Regions from separate parts of the Clostridium sp. Marseille-QA1073 genome, predicted to be linked through region 2. Evidence: riboswitches for the same ligand, from Rfam matches in the RefSeq annotation. Region 2 holds a riboswitch; the other holds the start of a gene.
The links. Region 2 has a riboswitch for magnesium ahead of mgtE (magnesium transporter). Riboswitches for the same ligand answer to the same signal wherever they lie in the genome.

Region 1: linked by a shared signal. The riboswitch ahead of ACY1IQ_RS09600 (magnesium transporter MgtE N-terminal domain-containing protein) and the one ahead of mgtE (magnesium transporter) in region 2 are both predicted to bind magnesium.

Annotation. Positions count from the first base shown of each region.
Region 1 covers NZ_JBSVQM010000008.1:147,312-150,531, reverse strand. The annotation lists gene asnA (aspartate--ammonia ligase) at 1-617, shown strand, start outside; gene ACY1IQ_RS09600 (magnesium transporter MgtE N-terminal domain-containing protein) at 863-2,125, opposite strand; M-box (ykoK) riboswitch at 2,352-2,518, opposite strand; gene ACY1IQ_RS09595 (flotillin family protein) at 3,154-3,220, opposite strand, start outside.
Region 2 covers NZ_JBSVQM010000035.1:9,305-12,524, forward strand. The annotation lists gene mgtE (magnesium transporter) at 1-1,324, opposite strand, end outside; M-box (ykoK) riboswitch at 1,529-1,694, opposite strand; gene ACY1IQ_RS19675 (GNAT family N-acetyltransferase) at 1,768-2,706, opposite strand; gene ACY1IQ_RS19680 (hypothetical protein) at 2,722-2,985, opposite strand; gene ACY1IQ_RS19685 (MFS transporter) at 3,183-3,220, opposite strand, start outside.

The DNA.
Region 1 (3,220 bases), on a different contig from region 2:
TTATAGATAAATCTTCAAGGAATTTAGACTATCTTAAAAATACTGTAACAAGTATTTATTCTGTATTTCAAGATACAGAAAACTACCTTTTTGAAAAATATCCTCATTTAGGTAAAAAGCTTCCATCTAAAATAACCTTTATTACTTCTCAAGAATTAGAAGATGAATACCCTAATTTATCATCTAAGGAAAGAGAAAATCTTGCCTCTAAAGAATATGGTGCAATTTTTATCATTGGAATCGGAAAAGAGTTAGCTTCAGGAAAAAAACATGATAATCGTGCAGCAGACTATGATGACTGGGAATTAAATGGAGACATTATCTTTTGGAATCCAATGCTTGAAGAAGGTTTAGAACTTTCTTCTATGGGTATAAGAGTAGACAGTGCTGCTTTAGACCATCAACTTAGAGTTACAAACTCAGATTTTAAAAGAGACTTTCAATTCCATAGTTCAATACTTAAGGATGAACTTCCTTATACCATTGGTGGAGGTATAGGTCAATCTAGAATGTGTATGTATTTTTTAAACAAGATACATATTGGTGAAGTACAATCCTCAATTTGGCCTTTAGATATGATAGATGAATGTAAAAAACACAATATACATTTATTGTAAAAGCCATTTATTATTGCTACTAAAAATATATTTCAGAGAACAGTAAATTATCTTTTTAAAACTATTATGTAATAAATTACGGCATAATAGTCTTAAATTATTTTTATATCTGTTCTCCATGGTTATTATTATAATTCTAATTTTTTATGTTCTTCTCTGAAGTAAAAAATCGTGACTCCTAGTCACGATTTTTCATAAATAATTTGCTTTTTATAACATATAGATTTATATTATAAAGCTATATATTAACTTGATTTTTTAAGTTTTCTCTTCCAGCTAGGTGTTAGTAATTCTTCAATAATGTTACTCATCACTGCCACCCCACATAATTTCTCTTCTTCATCTATTACCGGTAATGAATAAAGTTCATATTTTACTGAAAGTTGAACAGCTTTTTCTATATCATCACTGTCTTTTACTAGTAGAACTTTTGTATTCATTATAGATTTTAATTTTGAATTAGGATCTGCTAAAATTAAATCTCTTAAAGATATAAAACCTTGAAGTCTTTCATTCTGATCTACTATATAAATGTAATGTGCAACCTCATCATCTGGCTTTAGCGCTCTTAAAATATCAATGGTTTCACTAGCAGTTATATCAATATTTATAGAAATGAAGTCAGTGTTCATTATGCTACCTACCATTTCATCTTCATATTCCATAAGATCCCTTATCTCTAGCTCATCTTCATTATCAATATTTATTAATAAATTTTCTTTAGTTTCATCATCCATATCTTCTAAAATATCAGCAATTTCATCATTAGGCATAACATCTAATATTTCTTTTGCCTTTCCACTACTAAGATTTTTTAAAATATCTATTTGGATTTCCGTTTCTAATTCTTCTAGCGTATCTGCTGCAAAATCATTTCTTAAGCTTTCAAATATTTTTCTTCTATCCTCTGAAGATAATCCCTCAATAATTTCTGCAAGTTCTACAGGATGAAGTTCTGTAAGTTTCTTATATGGTTCACTAAGTCTTAATCTATCATCAATCATTTCTATAGATTGAACACTTTCCCAAGTTATAGAATCATCTTTTACTTCCTTATTTATAAATCTACAAAATCCTTTGACTAGGCTTTCCATTCCAAATCTTCTAGATAAAGATAGTAATCCAGATTCCACTTCTAAAACTCTTATTTCTCCTGCTGTCTTTATCATCTTTAAATCATTAACTTTAATAACTTTTTTGCCATTAATATCAACAATTTGTTTATCTAAAAGATTTTTAGATAGGAGATAGGAGTACCTTCTAGGGATAATATCTTTTGCTCCTATAACCTTTACCACATAAGCTGATTTTTCTTTATAAATATCTATATTTCTAAATTCAAAGTTTAACAATTCTTTGCCTTTTTTAATCTTGTAGCCTATAGCTCTTGGATATCCTGATTCTGTAGTTACATATATATCTATTAATCTACCTATATTATCATCTAATTCATCATAAATATAGGCATTTAAAATATTACTTAAAAAGAATTCATTTAGCTTTTTCATAGATATTCCTCCTCTTACCAGAGAAATATCTATTATCTTTTTGAACAGAAAGTTATTAAATCATAGATATTTCTCTGAAACCTATTTAATTTTAATTTTGACTCTCTAGTTCGAGGGCCACTTTCCATTCAAACTCACCACCTAAAATAAATTTAAATTAAAATTTTTCTTATAGAAAATATATTTATACACAATAAAAAGCTCACTTAAATAAAGTGAGATCTCTAGCTATAAAACTATGTTTGAGCTTTAGCACTATATAGCTTTGGACATTATGCCAGCTACATTAAGTAAAACCTTGGTTCGGTAGTACCTGTTAACCCATTGGCATCTCTCGATGTTTCGGGGCAGTAGCGTATATCTATATAGGAGCCTCACCTAACGTTAATTATTTAAATTGTTTAACTTAATTAAATCATATAAAATATCTTCTACTATATTATACAATAAATAACTTTAAATGTAACCCTATCAGTAGCTAATTTAATAAGATTTTGATGAAATATTAATAAGATTGTTGATTAATCAATGCACAATTCAAAATTCACAATGCACAATTAAGGTTGAAATTATTTTTAGGCAAAATAATTTTTTTAATGAATTTTTTACTAGCAATGTAATTGCTGGTTACTCCACCTCAGGGGAACAGTAGTGAAGCCATTTAGGGTTCCTCTGAGGTACAGTATAGGTTGGAACTCAAATCAATTAATTTACACTAGAACTTTGGAGATAAACAAATTAATTATAATATCGTTTAATAATGCAGATGTAGTGCTATATCCTACTGCACCCCAGAGCTCTAAACAGAAATAGTTACAGATTTAAATCTTATAACTACTTTAATTTTATTTAAATTTGTAATTATGTTATAGACCGCAGGGGTGTAAGTTAATATTGAGAAATATCCATAATTATGAATTTTGCATTGTAAATTGAAATACTTAAGGTTGTAGCTATATTCAGCTATACATTAATTTTTAAAGTAGTTTGTCTATAAAATAAAGTGGTGACTAACTCACCACTTTATTTTATTTTTCTATTTCTTTATGGTCTACTTTTTCATCTTTATTTTGCATTTCCTCAGCTTTACTTTTA
Region 2 (3,220 bases):
ACATCGCTGCCATTGCAAAATATATTATTAACGCTAAAGCATCAACAATAGTAGTTATTAATGGACTAGCCATTATAGCTGGGTCTAGTTTTAACTTTTTAGCAACTATAGGAAGAACACATCCTACTACTTTCGCTATTATTACTGTAAAAAATAAAGTTGTACATACTGTTATTGCTACATATAATTCTACTTTTTCTAAAAAATATACTCTTAAAAAGTTTACTCCTGATAGTACAATACCAACAACAATACTAACTCTTAGTTCTTTCCATAGCACTTTAAATACATCACTTAATTCAATTTCCCCTAAAGCTAATCCCCTTATAACAAGAGTTGAAGCTTGTGATCCTGCATTTCCACCTGTATCCATTAGCATTGGTATAAATGCTGCTAATATAACCACTGATTGTAATACTTCATCATATCTTTTAATTATATTCCCTGTAAATGTAGCTGATATCATAAGAACTAACAGCCATACTATTCTATTCTTAGCTAAATTAAATACACTAGTTTTTAAATATTCTTCTTCTGAAGGCCCCATCGCAGCCATCTTTTGAAAATCCTCTGTATTTTCTTGTTCTATAATATCTACTATATCATCTATAGTTATAATACCAACTAATCTATTTTCATTATCTACTACTGGCATTGCTAAAAAGTCATATTTTTTAAATAAATCTGCTACTTCTTCTTGGTCATCTAATGTATGAGTGCAAATAACATTATCATCCATTATATTTTTAATGATTTCATTATCATCATTTAATATTAAATCTCTAATAGATAATACACCTTCTAGTTTTCTCTTTTCATTAGTTACATAGCAGGTGTCTATTGTTTCCTTGTTTAGCCCTGTTCTTTTAATATGATCAACAGCTTCCTTTACTGTCATTTCTTTTCTAAGTCTTACATATTCTATAGTCATTATGCTACCTGCAGAATTATCTGGGTAATTTAAAAAGGTATTAATTAATCTTCTTTTACCTTCTTTAGTGTTTTTAAGAACCTTTTTAACAACATTTGCAGGTAATTCTTCTAATATATCTACAGTATCGTCTAAAAATAATTTATCAACTATATGACTAAGCTCATCATCTGTTATAGCTTCTATAATATATTGTACATCTTCTGTAGACATATAAGAAAATACTTCAGTAGCTATATCTTTTGGTAAAATCCTAAATATAATTAGCATTTTATCTCTATCTACTTCTTCTAAAAATTGAGCAATATCTACTGATTTTTCCTCAATTAATAAGTTTCTTGCATCAACAAATTTACTTGCTTTAATTAAATCTAATACTTTTTTGAATTCCATATGCAATACCTCCTATTAGGCACTGCTATTCATCTTTTTTGTGACTACATGAATAGCAGTGAATATTAATTTTTTCAAAATACTATAACTCCCGCCATCTTCCATGATAGCCACCTCCAAAATCAAAATTAAAAATCTCTTTACTCCACGAGTAAAGAGATTAGAACACTCAAATTAAAAGCTCCAATAAAGTGCATTAATGCAAAGCACACTCAACTCGTTGAGTTTTAGCTCTGTAAGACGTAGAGAAATTCTCAGCCACATTAGATAAAACCTTAATTCGATAGTATCTGCTAACCCATTGGTGTCTCTGGACATTTCTGGGCAGTGGCATATTTTCATACAGTAACCTCACCTAACAAGATTTATTAAGTTTCTAGTGAATTATATTATCACCATATCTATAATACTACTATACTCTACAAAAGTAAACCCAATACTTACTATTTTTTATTTCTATAAAAAACAACATGATCTTGCCATTTACCATTTATATATAAATATTCTTTGCTAATACCTAGTTTTTGAAATCCACAACTTTTCAATACTCTTTGTGACTTTTCATTAGATACCATTGTACTCGCTTCTATTCTATGAAGCTCTAATTCTTCATAAGCATAATCTATTGCAAGCTTTACCGCTTCTTTCATATATCCTTTTCCTTGCTCATTTTCATCTATAGAGTATCCAATAAATGCATTTCTAAACACACCCATAATAATATTATTTATCTTAATTCTACCTATAAATTTTCCTTCTTTATAAATTCCGAAATGGACAGCTTGCCCCTTTATAAATTGTTTATAACTTTCAATTAAACTTGTAGCTTGCTCTTCTAAAGTATAAAAATTTTCATCTCTTAAAGGCTCAAAAGGAGTAAGATATTCTCTGTTTCTAATATAATAATTTAATATTTCCTCTGAATCTTCTGGTGTTAATATCTTTAAGTATATGCTTTTCCCATGTAAAATTAACTCTTTTTCCATATAGTTTCTTTCATAACTATTTTTATTTATACCAAGTAAAAGTTCATGCTCTAACTTTGATTTATGTATTATATTATCTGATATAATTCCCTCAAGCTCAAATCCTAAATTAGTAAAGGCATTTAAGTTAATATCTTCTCCACAAAGTACATTAACCTTATTTACTTTGTTATTTTTAAATAATATATTTAAAATAAGAGTAATAGTATCCTTTAAATAGTCATAGCTTTCCTCTTTACTTTTATAAAACTTCAGCCTAAACAAACAACTTTTATTGTCACTATCTATTTCTATTATATATATTCTTCCTATAGTTATACCTAAACCATCTCTTATTATGTAGTCTCTTCTACTTCCATTTGCTAAATTTAAACTAACCCATTTTCCTTTATTCATTATAAAATCCCTACCTTAAGCTAAAGTTTTTTTAGTATCTTTATAAATTAATGACACAAAGATTATAGATATTAGTAAACTCATAGGTATTGCATAAAAAGCTAAATTTGAACTGATTAAATCATTAAGTTTAGCTATAATATTATTTAGTACCATATTTATAATGCTTGCTGCTGTAATTATAACCCCTGTAACATATATTGCATCGTCCTTAAAAGTCTTACTTATAGTAATAACTACAGTAGGATAAGCTATAGAAAAAATAACCCTGATATACAAACTAACCTATGGTTTTGCTACCTATTATTATCCCTGATACATATAAAATAAGTCCTATAAATAAAGACATGATTACTGAATTTAAGTATCCCCTTTTTTTCTACTACAAAGCCACCTAATAATCTTCTTACAGTAAGTGTAGCAAAAAATATTGATAGATATGTAGAACTTTGTTTATAGCTAAAGCTATAGCTTTCTTATATAAAATTTACTAACGAATTTGATGTACCACTCT